3 regions of the Rosenbergiella sp. YN46 genome follow, and region 1 is predicted to be linked to each of the others. Evidence: predicted binding sites of a transcription regulator. Region 1 holds the regulator's gene; each other region holds the start of a gene.
What was found. Region 1 encodes PurR, which represses purine synthesis genes. Its sites were predicted from a motif close to CANGCAAACGTTTGCNTG; they were not measured.
Positions count from the first base shown of each region.

Region 2: a site for PurR is predicted at 1,588-1,605, ahead of tusA (sulfurtransferase TusA). Genes of this name have one in related genera too.
Region 3: a site for PurR is predicted at 1,466-1,483, ahead of epd (erythrose-4-phosphate dehydrogenase). Genes of this name have one in related genera too.

Region 1 covers NZ_JAZHEE010000021.1:21,855-27,470, reverse strand. Annotated here, with positions in the region: gene punC (purine nucleoside transporter PunC) at 1-947, opposite strand, end outside; gene punR (DNA-binding transcriptional activator PunR) at 1,067-1,978, shown strand; gene purR (HTH-type transcriptional repressor PurR) at 1,994-3,019, opposite strand; gene cydH (cytochrome bd-I oxidase subunit CydH) at 3,319-3,408, shown strand; gene V3W49_RS14820 (MFS transporter) at 3,600-4,772, shown strand; gene V3W49_RS14815 (C40 family peptidase) at 4,815-5,483, opposite strand.
Region 2 covers NZ_JAZHEE010000019.1:4,596-10,211, forward strand. Annotated here, with positions in the region: gene V3W49_RS14015 (TRAP transporter small permease) at 1-78, opposite strand, end outside; gene V3W49_RS14020 (TRAP transporter substrate-binding protein) at 120-1,106, opposite strand; gene tusA (sulfurtransferase TusA) at 1,281-1,526, opposite strand; gene V3W49_RS14030 (7-cyano-7-deazaguanine/7-aminomethyl-7-deazaguanine transporter) at 1,725-2,390, shown strand; gene V3W49_RS14035 (DcrB family lipoprotein) at 2,463-3,023, shown strand; partial or broken gene V3W49_RS14040 (hypothetical protein) at 3,120-3,239, opposite strand; gene V3W49_RS14045 (AI-2E family transporter) at 3,393-4,439, shown strand; gene V3W49_RS14050 (phenolic acid decarboxylase) at 4,444-4,950, opposite strand; gene V3W49_RS14055 (LysR family transcriptional regulator) at 5,050-5,616, shown strand, end outside.
Region 3 covers NZ_JAZHEE010000046.1:2,321-7,936, reverse strand. Annotated here, with positions in the region: gene V3W49_RS20630 (YPO3983 family protein) at 1-659, shown strand, start outside; gene V3W49_RS20625 (DUF943 family protein) at 643-1,104, shown strand; gene epd (erythrose-4-phosphate dehydrogenase) at 1,503-2,522, shown strand; gene pgk (phosphoglycerate kinase) at 2,572-3,735, shown strand; gene fbaA (class II fructose-bisphosphate aldolase) at 3,847-4,926, shown strand; gene mscS (small-conductance mechanosensitive channel MscS) at 5,105-5,616, shown strand, end outside.

The sequences.
Region 1 (5,616 bases):
TAGATTGCGCCGTTAGCCAGCGCCATTATGCAGAAGGGGATTAGCAGCAGCGTCAGGGTCGCATGGCCGGAAAGCGCTACGCCCCAGGTCGCCAGTACGCTCAGCGCAAAGAGACTCAGCAGCCACGGTAACAGTTGCTCGCCGCTCCAGCGGGATAGCGCGCTGCGACAGCCGTAGCCGCCTGCCAGAAAAGCGATAGTCTGGGGCACGTAGCTCAGCCCGGTGGCGCCGGGGCCGTAGCCCAGATCGCGCAGCAGAAACGGCGAGCCGGTAAGCCAGGCGAAGAAACTGGCGGAACAGGCCGCGTAAATCAGCACGTTGCCGCGGTAGCCGCGACTGCGCAGCAGCGTCACAAACCCGGTTTTCGGTGCCTGTGTGCCCTCAGATGGCGCAGGAAAATGCGGAGGCAGACGCAGGGCGGGAGCCATCAGCAGCAGAGTGATGATAAACAGCGCAAGGAAGATAGCCTGCCATTCGAAGTGCACCAGCAGCCAGCTGCCCAGTAGCGGCGCCAGAGCCGGGGAAAGCGCCACCAGCGGCATAATAGTGGCGAAAACCCGTTTTGCCTGGGGCCCCGGATAGCGGTCGGCCACCAGCGCCTGCCAGCTGACGGTGGCGGCACAGACGCCAACCGCCTGAATAAAGCGCAGCGTCAGCATCAGCGCCGCGCTCTTCACCCACAGCATTCCCAGACAGCCGAGAGCGAACAGCGTCAGCCCTGCCAGCAGTATCGGGCGGCGGCCGAAGCGATCCGACAGCGGCCCCCAGACCAACTGGGCCAGGGCGAAACCGGCCAGAAACAGGCTCAGGCTGGCGCTTATCGCGCCAGGCGCGGCGTTCAGACTGTGCTGCATGGCGGAAAATGCCGGCAGGTACATATCGGTGGCCAGAAAGCCGATAACGCTCAGCCCGGCCAGCCAGGCCATAAATCCTTTTCCAGATCGCATGATTTTTCTCTAACGCTTTTTCTGGTGATACACAAACAATGGGTGCAGTGTAAGGAGTGCGCTATCGCTTGTGAAACGCTAATATTTGCCTGTTGCATTCAAATTTTTTGCAGGCAGATATGTGGTCAGAATACTCACTGGAAGTGGTAGATGCCGTTGCTCGTAACGGCAGCTTTAGTTCGGCGGCTCAGGAGCTGCATCGGGTGCCTTCGGCGGTCAGCTATACCGTGCGTCAGTTAGAGACATGGCTGGCGGTACCGCTGTTCGTGCGCCGCCACCGCGATGTTGAACTGACGGAGGCCGGGGCCTTTTTTCTGCGCGAGGGGCGAGAAGTTATCAAAAAAATGCTCGCCACTCGCCAGCGCTGTCAGCAGATAGCCAACGGCTGGCGCGGTCAGTTTTCCATCGCCGTGGATAACATCGTCAAACCGGCGCGTATCCGCCAGCTGGTGCTGGATTTCTATCGCCATTTTCCCGATGTGGAGCTGCTGGTTTCCCGTGAAGTGTTTAACGGCGTGTGGGATGCGCTGGAAGACGGGCGCGTGGAGCTGGCGATCGGCGCTACCCGGGCGGTGCCTGTTGGGGGGCGTTACGCGTTTCGGGATATGGGGATGCTGCGCTGGCATTGCGTGGTGGCGGCCAGTCATCCGCTGGCAGAAGAGAGGGGACCGCTGGATGACGAACGGCTGCGGCGCTGGCCTTCGCTGGTGCTGGAGGATACTTCGCGTTCGCTGCCTAAGCGTACCACCTGGCTACTGGATAACCAGCGCCGCATGGTGGTACCGGACTGGGAGAGTGCAAAAGAGTGTCTGGATGCCGGGTTGTGTGTCGGTATGGTGCCGGCCCATATTGCGCAACCTCGGATAAAAAGTGGTCGCTGGACGGCGCTGACCCTGGAAAACCGTTTTCCGGATGCCGCCTGCTGTCTGAGCTGGCGTCAGAATGAAGCGTCGCCGGTGCTGGTCTGGCTGCTGGATTATCTGGGGGATAGCGAAACGCTGAATGCGGAATGGCTGAAGGAGCCCGACTGAGCGGGCTCCCTGGCGTTAGCGCCGATAGTCGCGGAACGGGCCATCGGCCACCGAGCGGCGTTCAATCAGGCGTGGGTGAACTTCCAGAGTGCGGGACTGCTCGCGCTTATTGACGATACGGTCGATAAGCATATTAAAAGCCGTTTCTCCCAGAGAATCCTTGGGCTGGTGGATGGTGGTCAGCGCTGGTGTGAAGTAACGGGAGTTGCGCACATTGTCATAACCGATAATCGAAATATCCTGAGGAACCCGCAGGCCCATTTCGTCGGCGGCGCACAGGGCGCCCATCGCCATTACATCGCCGCCGCAGAATACCGCCGTGGGGCGCTGCGGCGCGGACAGAATCTGCTGCATGGCGCGGTAGCCGGATTCCGGCTCGAAGTCGCCCTGAACCACCCATTTTTCGTTCAGTCTGATGCGCGCTTCTTCCAGCGCCTTTTTAAAGCCTGCCAGACGGCCAGCGCCAGTATTGCGGTGCGGCGAGCCGGGGATCGCGCCGATATCGCGATGGCCGCGTTCAATCAGATAGCGTCCCGCCATGTAACCCCCTTCGAAGGCATTGTCGATCACCGAGTCGGTGAAATCGGCTTTCGCTTCGCCCCAGTCCATCACCACCATCGGAATGTGGCGGTACTCTTCGAGCATCTCCAGCAGCGGCTCCGGATATTCCGAACACATCACCAGCAGGCCGTCAACGCGCTTCTGGGCCATCATCGACAGGTAGGCGCGTTGCTTTTCCTGGTTGTTCCAGGCGTTGCCCAGTACCAGGGTGTAGCCCGTATCAAAACAGTTTTTCTCTATGGCCTCGATAATTTCCGCAAAGTAGGGGGCTTCACTGCTGGTGGCCAACAGCCCGATGGTCCTGGTGTTATTCACTTTCAGGCTGCGGGCTACGGCGCTGGGTGAGTAATGTAGCTCTTTGATGGCGGCCCATACCGCATTACGGGTCTCTTCCGCGACAAAGCGGGTTTTATTAATGACATGTGACACCGTCGTGGTGGAGACGTTTGCCCGCTTTGCCACATCTTTAATTGTTGCCATCAGTCGTCACTCCCGGCCATTTCCTGGGTTCCTGAATACCGGCCGGTTAATCGTTTGCCTGGACTTATCCCGGGGCGCAACTTTTCGGGCTGCGGGTATGTCGGGGAGGCGACATTAAACGGGAGGAGGGCATAACCGGACGGCGCATAAACAAGTTAGCCGGGGATTTTGTCCTATCTTCGCCAAAAGTGGAAGAGGAAATCTGCATATAAAGCCACTTGATGCAGGATTTTCAGAGCCGTTTGTGGGAAAATGAATCAGTCCTTACACTAAATATGGAAAAGGAGCAGGAGAAACGCATGAGTACCGATCTGAAATACTCGCTGATCACCACCATTATCGCCCTTGGCGTGATTGTTGGCGGCGCCCTGACCGCCGTACTGCATTAATCTCCGGCCCGGATGCGCCCTGTTGCGTATCCGGGCCTTTCTATTATTGCCATTTGCGCAACAGCCTTTTGCTTTTAACACGACTTTAACTTTTCCCTTCAGACTGTCATTATTCTCCGCCTGACGATATCCGGAAGCAGTGAGTTCCGCCCTTGCGGAAGCTGTCTCCCGAATTTACCGGAGAAATAACAATGAAAGTCAATTTCCCCTTACTGGCGCTGGCCATCGGGGCATTTGGTATAGGAACAACAGAATTTTCCCCTATGGGCTTATTACCGGTGATCGCCGATGGCGTAGGGGTTTCCATTCCCGTGGCCGGTATGCTGATTAGCGCTTACGCAATTGGCGTAATGGTTGGCGCGCCGCTGATGACGCTACTGCTATCGCATCGTGCCAGACGCAGTGCGCTGCTGTTTCTGATGGGAATCTTTATTGTCGGCAACCTGCTGTCAGCGCTGGCGCCGAATTATGGCATGCTTCTGCTTTCCCGCATTATCACCAGCCTTAACCACGGCGCTTTCTTTGGACTGGGATCGGTAGTGGCGGCGAGCCTGGTACCCAAAGAGAAGCAGGCCAGCGCGGTAGCCACTATGTTTATGGGACTGACTATCGCTAACATCGGCGGCGTGCCAGCTGCGACCTGGCTGGGCAGCGCCATCGGCTGGCGTATGTCCTTCCTTGCCACCGCCGGTCTGGGCGCGATCGCGATGCTGAGCCTGTGGCTGTCACTGCCTGCGGGCGGCGCTGGGGCTCGTCCGGACGTGAAGCGCGAGCTGGGAGTACTGATGCGTCCTCAGGTATTAATGGCGCTGCTGACCACGGTTCTGGGCGCAGGGGCGATGTTTACCCTTTATACCTATATCGCACCGGTACTTCAGCGCGTGACTCACGCATCACCGGGTTTCACTACCGGGATGTTGGTGCTGGTGGGGCTGGGATTTTCGCTGGGTAACTATCTGGGCGGCCGCTGCGCTGACCGTTCGGTTAACGGTACTCTGAAAGGTTTTCTGCTGCTGTTGACCGTGATTATGGTGGCGATACCCTGGCTTGCGCGCAGCGAGGTCGGCGCCGCTATCGCCATGGTAGTTTGGGGCGCGGCAACCTTTGCCGTGGTTCCGCCGCTGCAGATGCGGGTGATGCGCGTAGCCCATGAAGCGCCGGGGCTCTCTTCGTCGGTCAATATTGGTGCTTTTAACCTCGGTAACGCGCTGGGCGCGGCGGCGGGCGGTGCGGTAATCTCCGGTGGGCTGGGATACGGCTTTGTTCCGGTGATGGGCGGCATTATCGCCGCACTGGGACTACTACTGGTGCTGTTTTCGTCGCGTAAGACGTCGGAGCGGACGCTGGCCGTGGATGCCGAGTAATGAAAACGACGCCCCCTTGAACCCAGGGGGCGAATCCACGCGTTAGCGCAGAGTGTTCGGGGTCATAACCCGGCGGGCGCCAATGTAGTGGCGCTGCCAGTAGTCGTCACTCAGAGAGGTTATCTGGATATCGCGCCCGGTGCGCGGCGACTGGATAAACTTGCCATTTCCCACATAGACCCCTACGTGATCGGCGGCGCCGCGGCCGCGAATGCGGAAGAAAACCAGATCGCCGCGCTGTAGCTCGCCGCGATTCACCGGTGCTGCGTCGCGCAGGTGATACATTTCGTTGGCGGTGCGGGGGATGCGGATATTGACCAGATCTTTATAGGCATACCAGACCAGACCGCTGCAATCAAAACCGGTACGCGGCGAACTTCCTCCCCAGTGATAGGGTTTTCCCAACTGATTCATTAATTTACTCATTGCCAGTTTGCGGGCCTTTTCGATTCTGGCTCTGTGAGCGCTGGCTATTGAGGCGTCTGTGGCGTGAGCGCGGTTTTTTCGCTGAGCGGTGTGTTTATTACTGCGGGCGCTGGCGTGGCGTTTGCTGGTGCGCAGCGCCGGCTTATGACGGGTACCTGACTTATGGGGGCGAGCCTTGTGCTGTGTCGTCTGGTGGCTGTGTCCCGCAGCCTGGGCAGGAGCCACCAGGGCGCTGCCCAGGAACAGCGCGCAAACGGTAAGCGCAAATTTTCTTTTTCGGGCCACTCGTTATCTTCCTGAACGATGGTTAGTGCGGCGCCGGGCGGCGTCGTCTCTGAGCGTCAGGGGATTTTAATCTACTGAAACCGCATGCGGGAAGCGGGTTTTTTGTTTCCAGACGTGACGGTGGGGGAGGCTA
Region 2 (5,616 bases), on a different contig from region 1:
CACCAGCAATGCGATGCCGGAAACCACCATTGCGGCCAGATACAGGCGATCCATCCACGTGATATAGAGACGGGCCATAGCGCCTCCCTGAAGGGGCCGGGCCAGTGCCCGGCCATAGATTAGTGAACGTCGGCGATCGCCTTCATCAACTCCGGATACGCCTTGCCGTATTTTTCGCGTACCGGCGCCGTCGCCTGTATAAACGGGGTTTTGTCGATCTTGTGGAACTGCACGCCGCCGGCCCTCATTTTTTCCAGCGCCTGCTGGTTATAGGCCTGCCACAGCTTGCGCTGTTCAAACTGCGCTTCTCGCGCCAGCTTCATGATTTTTTGCTGCTGATCGGCGCTAAGTTTGTCCCATTTTACCCGGGAATAGAGCAACATTTCCGGTACTATCATATGTTCACTCAGGGTGTAGTGCTTCGCCACCGGCATATAGTTATGGGCCACATAGGTAGGAGGATTGTTTTCCGCCCCGTCGATAACCCCGGTCTGCAGGCCGCTGTACACCTCACTGACCCCCATTGCCACCGCATTGGCGCCCATCGCCTTCAGAGAATCGATAGCCACCGGGCTGCCCTGCACCCGAATCTTCATACCTTTAAGATCCTCTGCTTTAAGCACCGGCTTTTTGGTTATCAGATTACGGGTACCGGGATCCATCCAGCCCAGAAATACCAGCTTCGAGTTGGGATCCCGGGTCAGCATGGCCCCCAGCTTTTTACCCACCGGGCCGTCGATCACCTTATGCATATGATCTTCATCGCGGAATACATAGGGCAGCGTAAAGACTTCCGTTGCGGGCAGAATGGCGGAAACTGGCGCCATAGAGACGCGAATCATATCAATCGCGCCCATCTGGGCCTGTTCGATGAGTTGCTTTTCATCACCCAGTACGCCATTGGGAAAGGTTTGAATTTCCAAATCACCGTTGGTCTCCTTTTTCAGCTTTTCTCCCATATGCTGAACGGCGACCACGTTGGGATAACCTTCGGGATGGACATCCGCCGCTTTAATCACTTGCGCCGCGGCGGTGGGCGCAAACAGCAGTGACGCGGTGCTCAGACAGAGACCGGCTAGCGCCGGCAGTATGCTTTTGTTGTTCATCGTGTCAGCTCCGGCAGGATATATTAGTTAAAATTTTGTTACATTGCCGTTTAAAACTAGACCAGAGCAAACAAAACGGGAGTGAAGCGCTTCACAAAAGCGCCAATTTTTAAAACAGGGGTTTAAAAAGTGGATGCCCCAAAATTCAGGACAGCGGCCTGGCTGTCCGTGAACTCAGTGGCTTTTACGCAGCAGGTAGCGGTATGGCAGATTTTCCGTCTGCTGTGCCAGCAGCTCATGCTCCATAAAGCGGCAAAAACCGGGGATATCCCGGGTAGTTGCCGGATCGTCGGCAATAATCAACAGCGTTTCGCCGGTCTGCATGGTACGTACCGTTTTACGCACCATCATCACCGGCTCCGGGCAGCGCAGCCCCTGGGCGTCCAGGGTATGGTCCGCGCAATCGAAAGGATCGGACATACTCTTCTCATCAGCATCTGAAAATCGCATTAGTGTACGCCAGGTAATTCATCGTGCAAGCAAGGTGAACGATTGCGTGAAAATCAGCCATTGCAATAGCGTGCTAAAGCAGTATGATCCGGCGTTTTCAGCGCGGCGGGCCTTACTGTCCTGCCGCAACTGGGTTCCCTCACCCCATTTATCAAAAAGGTCGTTGACATGATGGCATTTACGCTGCGTCGGCATCGTCGGGCGCTAACTGGACTTTCGCTGTTTCACCTGCTGGTGATTATCTCCAGTAACTATCTGGTACAGCTCCCGGTCAATATTCTGGGGTTCCACACCACCTGGGGCGCGTTCAGCTTTCCGTTTATCTTTCTCGCCACCGATCTGACGGTGCGAATCTTCGGCGCGCCGCTGGCGCGACGTATTATCTTCGCAGTGATGATCCCGGCGCTGTTCCTTTCGTGGCTTATCTCATCGCTGTTCTATATGGGAAGCTGGCAGGGACTGGCGGCGCTCGGCGTGCCGAACATCTTTGTGTTGCGTATCGCCTGCGCCAGCTTTATGGCCTATGTGCTGGGGCAGATTCTGGACGTACACGTCTTTAACCGACTGCGCCAGAATCGCCGCTGGTGGCTGGCTCCCACCGCCTCGACCTTTTTCGGCAACTTCAGTGATACCCTGGCCTTCTTCTTTATTGCTTTCTGGCGCAGCCCCGACCCCTTTATGGCGCAGCACTGGGTGGAGATCGCAACGGTCGATTACGGCTTTAAGGTGCTTATCAGTATTATCTTCTTCCTGCCGGCCTACGGCGTGTTGTTGAATATGTTGCTGAAACGGTGGGCAAAGGGGCACACCCCTTCAGCGCCACAGCCGCTCTGACAGTTCGCATCTTGTGTTAAGATGCAGGGAGAGGCACCGCCTTAGTGCTAAATAACCTGTAAGGAAGAATCAATGCGCAACCTGGTAAAATATGTCGGTATTGGCCTGCTGGTGTTTGGGTTAGCGGCCTGCGATAACAGTGACAGCCAAGCCCCTGCCCAGGGCGGCGATGCGGCCCAGAGCAGCGAAAGCGGCCAGACGGTTTCCCTGCTGGACGGCAAACTGACCTTCTCGCTGCCGGCGGATATGTCCGACCAGAGCGGCAAGGTCGGCACCCAGAGCAACAATATGCACGTCTATTCCGATCCAACCGGTCAGAAAGCCGTGATCGTCATTGTAGGCGACACCACCAACGAGTCGCTGGAGGTTCTGGCGAAGCGTCTGGAAGAGCAGCAGCGTAATCGCGATCCTCAGCTCCAGGTTGTTTCCAACAAAGCGCTGGAAGTAAACGGCCAGACCCTTCAGCAACTGGACAGCATCGTCTCCGCCCGCGGCCAGAGCGCCTGGTCTACGGTGCTGCTGGGCAAGGTCGATAATAAACTGCTGACCATGCAAATCACCCTGCCTGCCGACGATCAGCAAAAAGCCCAGAGCGAGGCGAGCGACATCGTTAAGACTCTCAAAATTCAGTAATCAGCTATGATGACGCGGCCTGCTCGCCCATTCGGGCAGGCCTGGATTTCAGGCGTCAGGCCAGCAACGGTCTCGCCTTCCCCATCAGCCAGCCCTTACCAACAGCAGCCCCAGACACTCCACGTCGAAACCGATCATCACCACGTTCATACCGCCCTGCCGATTAATGCCGTAGGGAAACCGCAGTTGGGTGCCGACAACCCCACGGCTAAACAACCGTCAGTACGCAGGTGCTCCCCTCCGGCCCCAACCACCGTAAAACAGCATAAGGCGGCGCCATGTTTTTCAGATATCATCCGTCGTAAATACGCCAGATATCGCTACACTTTCTGGCGCCCCACCTGCTACCACTCATAAAAAGGATTGATGATGTCAGGCTATGACCCTGAGAAAGCCGGGCTGCACATGCTGCAGAAACTGGCGGCGCTGGTGATAATTGTGGCCGGTATCCGCGCGGCGTCGGATATTATTGTGCCGCTGCTGCTGGCGGTATTTTTTGCCATCGTGCTCAACCCGCTGGTGGTGTGGTTTATGCGCCGCGGGCTGCGGCGCGGTCTGGCGGTCACCGTGGTGGTCATCACCATGCTGATTCTGATGTCGCTGGTGCTGGGCGTGCTGGCCAGCTCGCTCAATGAATTCGCGACCCGGCTCCCTGAATTCAACCATATGCTGACCGAAAGAGCGCTTCAGCTGGAACGTCTGATTCCCGGCAATCAGCATCTGTCTCCGGAACGTCTGCTGCAGCGTATGGACTCTGAGCGGATGGTCTCTTTCGCCACCACCCTGATGACCCAGCTTTCCGGTGCCATGGTCAGCGTGGTAGTGCTGGTAATGACCGTTATCTTTATGCTAATGGAAGTGCGCCATATTCCATACAAGCTACGCTTTGCGTTGAACAACCCACGGATCCACATCGCCAGCCTGCATCGCGCCCTGAAAGGAGTGAGCCACTATCTGGCGCTCAAAACCCTGATGAGTCTGCTAACCGGCGTCATCACCTGGGTGGGGCTGAAACTGCTGGGCGTGGAGTTCGCGCTGATGTGGAGCGTGCTGGCCTTTCTGCTGAACTTTATTCCGAATATCGGTGCCACCATCTCCGCCATTCCCCCCATGCTACAGGCAATGTTGTTTAACGGCTGGTATGAATGTCTGATGGTCGGCGCGCTGTTTTCCGCCATCCATATGGTCATCGGCAATATGGTGGAGCCAAGAGTAATGGGTCGCCGTCTGGGTATGTCGACGCTGGTAGTCTTTCTGTCGTTGCTGTTCTGGGGCTGGCTGCTGGGGCCTGTAGGAATGCTGCTTTCGGTGCCGCTGACCAGCGTCTGTAAGATCTGGATGGAGACGACCAAAGGCGGAAGCAAGCTGGCGATTCTGCTGGGGCCCGGGCGCCCGAAGCAGCGCCCGTTGCCATAGCGATTTATTTCAGGTTATTAGGGAAATCCGCAGGGAGTTCGCTCGCCGGGCAGTTGATAACGCTGTCGTCATCTGCCCCACAGTCGCGAATAAACGTAATGGTGGCGAACTCATCGATAACTTCGGTGGGATAAGCCGGGCCCGCTTCGCGATACGCTTCCATCTGCGCAATATGCTCGTTCTGGAAACAGACCGTTTTTTCCGGGTTATTCATCACCCAGCGCGGGAAAAAGATGGTGCCATGAAACAGGCGGTCGCCCAGGTTCGCAATCAGACTGACGTCGGTTCCGGTCGGCTCGGTCCAGGAAATCTTGTAGATATTCTCACCGACCCGCGCAATATAGACATGCTGATCTTTCACCCAACGATTACCGACAATCCCGCTGTGAATACGGTAGTCCAGGGTGCTGGCGTTCTTTACGTAAAACTCGTAATTCCAGCCGTTATCGTAGGTATACACCAGATGTTTGCCCACAAAACCACTCAAATCCTGTTTATCGAAGTTGCTCATGTTGTACCTCCTGATGTGTTGATATGATCAGCATACTGCTTCACTTTTTGGATGAATAACGCTAATTTTCCATTAAATTAATCTGATATTTAAATCAATATGCATAAGACAACCCTGGAGCAGTGGGTGCTACTGGAAAAGGTAGTCGAGCTGGGCAGCTTTGCCCGGGCTGCGGAGGCCAGCAACCGCAGCCAGTCATCGGTCAGCTATAACCTGAACCTGCTTCAGGAGCGGCTGGGAGTGGCGCTGCTTCAGCCCGAAGGGCGACGCGCGGTGCTGACCCCGGCAGGAGAGCAGCTACTCGCCCAGGCCCGACCGTTACTTGGCGCTTTTCACTATCTGGAAGCCCGCGCCGTCACCCTGCGCGACGGGGTACGCGCCCGCCTGGATCTGGTGGTGGACGCCATCTATCCTCGCGCCCGGCTGTTCAGCCTGCTCAAGCGTTTCCAGCAGTTGCACCCCGCTACCCGCATCCATTTGACCGAAGTGCTGGAAAGCGAGCCGCTAAGCGCCGATGCCGATGTGATGGTGCTGACCCGCCGCCAGGATATCAGCGGCCGCGGACAGTGGCTGATGAATGTCGACTTTGTGGCCGTGGCGCACCGCGATCATCCCCTGAACCGTAGTGATGAACCGCTTAGCGAAGAGCGGCTCGCCCGCTACCCC
Region 3 (5,616 bases), on a different contig from region 1:
CCCGGTTTTATGGCGCCCGGGGCGAGGGCGCAAAGCTCACCCGTCAGGCGTGTGCCGCTATTCTGTTTGACGAGTTTCGCCACCTCTCCCGCACTTTTGCCCTTTATGGCCCATATAAATCGCTGGCAGAGAAAATGATTACCCATATGCAGAAAGGCAATGGCGCCCCCTTCAGGCATATGCTACTGGACAGAGCGTTGCTGGAACATATCGTCAGAGATAATACCGAAAACAGTACGCGGGCTTTGTTAAGCAGGGCGTTCGGTAAATTTATAGACTGGCGAAGTAACAATTACCCGGAAAAAGCAAAAGAAGAGTTACGCAACGCTATACTTGAGGGTAAACTACCTAAATTCGATCGATTTCAGGATAATTTTAACGGAATGGGGATTAGCGTTCACGATATCTGGGCAACCCATATTACGGTTAAGTCTTTACAGATTCAGGACGACTGCTACCGGGCGATTGTTCACTATAAGGTACAGGACCATTTTGGTCTGGACAGCAGTGATATCTTAAAGGTGAAATTTAATCAGTTCCGTTTGTTTCGTATCTGGTTTGTGCTCCAGAGATACTGCCGCTTTGGCTTTAAGCCTTTTATGACCAATATGGAAGCAACAATAGAAATAACCGGAGAGCGTAATGAAAATAAAAAGTAAAAAAGCAGGTCTGGTACTTCTGCTGGCTGGCGGTATTCTGGCGGGATACGGTTTCTGGCTATCGCTGCGTCCAGTGGACATTGTTGCAGTTCATGAGAATGATAATCACAGCTATGTATTAGTAAAAAGCTTCCCTTTTACCGATAAAGGAAAAATAAACTGGTGGCTGAATAATAAAGACAGGTTAAAGGATAAATATAAAATCCCCAGGCCGTCGTCCTCCGGACATTTTACCGTTGTTTTCTGGGATTTTGGTGATGGTTATAAAGAAGATGATAAATATGACCGACTGTGCTTTAACGATATGAAGACAAATATAAACTGCATTGATAAAGAAAAATTTTTCACTGTATGGGGAGATAAAGGTGAAATATCATTTGGTGTCTATGATGGGATATATTATATGCAGAAAAATGGTGAGATGGTAAAAACAAAATATAAATAAGCTTTGGTTTTCTGATGTTACCCTATTCTTTTCCGAAGGCGAATAATGATGAGAAACTCGCCTGGAGGAGTGCGTCAGACGCTGCTTCTGACGGCCATTGACCGTTGCTTGCTTTCACGTGACCGAAACGACCACGTGTCGCCACAATTCCCTTCGATGGGCTTTTTACCCTGCATTTTGTGACGTACATCAAGTTATTTTCCCGGTAGCGCACGCAGAGCGTTCCTTTTCACCGCCGTTTCGCTTATTCTGGCTGAAGCGTTTCAGTTGTTTCGTTTCAGTAGAAAAAATGCTCGACAAACGACCAAACAGTCACCTTTTAAGCATGCAAAGATTCCTTAAGACACCACGCTGGATTACTCTGTCAGCCGTTTTGGTGGGAATCTGGCAGGAGAGATATGACCGTACGCATCGCGATTAATGGCTTTGGCCGCATCGGACGCAATGTGGTTCGCGCCCTCTATGAATCCGGGCGCCGCGCGGAAATTGCCGTTGTGGCGATTAACGAACTGGCGGACTCCGCCGGGATGGCGCATCTGCTTAAGTATGACACCAGCCATGGGCGTTTCGGATGGGATGTGCGTCAGGAGCGTGACCAATTGTGGATAGGCGATGACGTGGTGCGCCTGCTGCACCTGAGCGATCCTGCACAACTGCCCTGGCGTGAGCTGGGCATCGATGTGGTGCTGGACTGTACCGGCGTGTACGGCAGCAGGGCGGACGCCGAGCGGCATCTTGCGGCGGGTGCGAAGAAGGTGCTGTTCTCCCATCCCGGGGGCAACGATCTGGACGCTACCGTGGTTTACGGGGTGAATCATCAGGCGCTCAGGGCGGAAGATCGTATGGTGTCCAATGCCTCCTGCACCACCAACTGCATTATCCCGGTGATTAAGCTACTGGAAGATGCCTGGGGAATCGAGTCCGGCACGGTGACCACGATTCACTCCGCAATGCATGACCAGCAGGTCATTGACGCTTATCACCCGGATCTGCGGCGTACCCGGGCGGCGAGCCAGTCGATCATTCCGGTTGATACCCGGCTGGCGGCGGGCATAACCCGCATCTTTCCGCAGTTCTGCGACCGCTTCGAAGCGATCGCGGTCAGGGTACCGACCATCAACGTTACCGCCATTGATTTGAGCGTTACGCTGCGCCAGGCGGTCACGGTTGAGCAGGTTAACCTGCTGCTGCAAAAAGCGGCACAGGGGGTATTTCATGGTATAGTTGACTATACGGAATTACCGTTGGTCTCGACAGATTTTAACCACGATCCGCATAGCGCCATCGTCGATGGCACTCAGACGCGGGTCAGCGGTGGGCACCTGGTCAAAACCCTGGTCTGGTGCGACAACGAATGGGGCTTCGCTAACCGAATGCTGGACACGACGTTAGCGATGGCCGCCACTGGTTTCAGGTAAGGCGCGGTTTGCGCCTGCAAAACTTTAAGAATCAACGAGAGGATTCACCATGTCTGTAATTAAGATGACCGATCTGGATCTGGCTGGTAAACGCGTGCTAATCCGTGCGGATCTGAACGTGCCGGTTAAAGATGGTAAAGTGACAAGCGATGCCCGTATCCGCGCTTCCCTACCTACCATCGAACTGGCCCTGAAGCAGGGCGCAAAAGTGATGGTCACTTCCCACCTGGGCCGCCCGACCGAAGGCGAGTACAACGAAGAATTCTCTCTGCTGCCGGTAGTTAACTACCTGAAAGACAAGCTCTCTAACCCGGTTCGTCTGGCAAAAGACTACCTGGACGGCGTTGAAGTCGACGCAGGCGAGCTGGTGGTTCTGGAAAACGTCCGCTTCAACAAGGGCGAAAAGAAAGACGACGAAACCCTGTCTAAGAAATACGCCGCGCTGTGCGACGTGTTCGTGATGGACGCTTTTGGCACCGCGCACCGCGCTCAGGCTTCCACCCATGGTGTTGGCAAGTTTGCCGATGTTGCCTGCGCTGGCCCGCTGCTGGCCGCTGAACTGGACGCGCTGGGTAAAGCGCTGAAAGAGCCGGCCCGCCCAATGGTCGCTATCGTTGGCGGTTCTAAAGTTTCCACCAAACTGACCGTTCTGGACTCGCTGTCTAAAATCGCTGATCAGCTGATCGTTGGCGGCGGTATCGCTAACACCTTCGTTGCCGCGCAGGGCCACAATGTGGGTAAATCCCTGTACGAAGCGGATCTGGTGGATGAAGCCAAACGTCTGCTGAGCACCTGCGACATCCCGGTTCCGACCGACGTGCGCGTAGCGACCGAGTTTTCTGAATCTGCGAGCGCCACTCTGAAGCCCGTTACCGACGTTAAAGAAGACGAGCAGATCCTGGATATCGGCGACGTTTCCGCTGAGAAACTGGCAGAAATCCTGAAAAACGCTAAAACCATTCTGTGGAATGGCCCGGTTGGCGTATTCGAATTCCCGAACTTCCGCAAAGGCACCGAGATCGTTGCCAACGCTATCGCCGACAGTGAAGGTTTCTCCATCGCTGGCGGCGGCGATACTCTGGCCGCCATCGATCTGTTCGGCATTGCCGATAAGATCTCCTATATCTCTACTGGCGGCGGCGCGTTCCTGGAGTTCGTGGAAGGCAAGGTACTGCCAGCAGTAGCCATGCTCGAAGAGCGAGCTAAGCAGTAATGCATCTTCAGGCGGGGGAATCCCGCCTGTTTTTCAATGACATCCAGGCCGATTTTACGTTGAGTGAAAGACGCCGGATGAAAAGGCCGAGAAGATACAGGACAACGTAACATGTCAAAAATTTTTGATTTCGTAAAACCTGGCGTGATCACTGGCGATGACGTACAGAAGGTGTTCCAGGTAGCAAAAGAGAACAATTTTGCGCTGCCGGCAGTCAACTGCGTGGGTACTGACTCTATCAATGCCGTGCTGGAAACCGCAGCGAAAGTAAAATCGCCGGTAATCGTACAGTTCTCTAACGGCGGCGCGGCTTTTATCGCTGGTAAAGGCATCAAAACCGACGTTCCTCAGGGCGCTGCGATCCTGGGTGCTATCTCTGGCGCGCATCATGTCCATCAGATGGCCGAACACTACGGCGTGCCGGTTATCCTGCACACCGATCACTGTGCCAAGAAACTGCTGCCGTGGATCGACGGTCTGCTGGACGCTGGCGAGAAGCATTTTGCCGCGACCGGTAAACCGCTGTTCTCTTCTCATATGATCGACCTGTCTGAAGAGTCTCTGGAAGAGAACATCGAGATCTGCTCTAAGTATCTGGAGCGCATGTCCAAAATGGGCATGACCCTGGAGATCGAACTGGGCTGCACTGGTGGTGAAGAAGATGGCGTGGACAACAGCCATATGGATGAATCCGCGCTGTACACCCAGCCGGAAGACGTGGACTACGCGTACACCAAACTTAACGCCATCAGCCCGCGTTTCACCATCGCCGCTTCTTTCGGCAACGTGCACGGCGTGTACAAGCCGGGTAATGTTAAACTGACTCCGACCATCCTGCGCGACTCTCAGAAATACGTTTCTGAAAAACATGGTCTGCCGCATAACAGCCTGAACTTCGTGTTCCACGGCGGTTCCGGCTCTACGGCTGAAGAGATAAAAGAGTCCGTAAGCTACGGCGTTATCAAAATGAACATCGATACCGACACCCAGTGGGCAACCTGGGAAGGTATCCTGAACTACTACAAAGAAAACGAAGCGTATCTGCAGGGCCAACTGGGCAACCCGAAAGGTGCAGATCAGCCGAACAAGAAGTACTACGATCCGCGCGTATGGCTGCGCGCCGGCCAGCAGTCCATGGTGACTCGCCTGGAAAAAGCCTTTAAAGAACTGAACGCTATCGACGTACTGTAAGTTCGCGCGTAACGTACAGTTGACGGGGCCCGCCGCAAGCGGGCCCTTTTCTGTTTTATCTCCCCCTTGCCGTTGCATGCTTCTCTCCTGGTATAATCCCCGCCCTTTGCTTACCCTTTAATGGGGGTTGCTTCGGGCGACGCGAGTTTTGAACCATAACGATATTAAGGATTTATGGATGGAAGACATTAACGTAGTTGGCGGCATTGAACGCGCCGGTAATTGGGTTGTGCGCAACCAGGCGCTGCTAATTAGCTATGCGGTGAACATTGCCGCTGCCATCGCGATTATCGTCATTGGCTTTATAGTGGCGCGTATTGTGTCTAATACTGCGAATAAGATGATGACGGCGCGCAAGATAGATACTACCGTTGCGGATTTTCTCTCTGCGCTGGTACGTTACGGGATTATCGCCTTTACGCTTATCGCAGCACTGGGCCGAATTGGTGTCCAGACCGCTTCGGTGATTGCGGTGCTCGGTGCCGCCGGCCTGGCGGTTGGTCTGGCGTTGCAGGGGTCGCTTTCTAACCTGGCGGCAGGCGTGCTGCTGGTTACGTTCCGCCCTTTCCGTACCGGTGAGTTCGTGGACATCAGCGGCCAGTCCGGTACCGTGCTGAATGTACAGATATTCTCGACCACCATCCGTACCCTGGACGGTAAAATTGTGGTGATTCCGAACGGCAATATTAT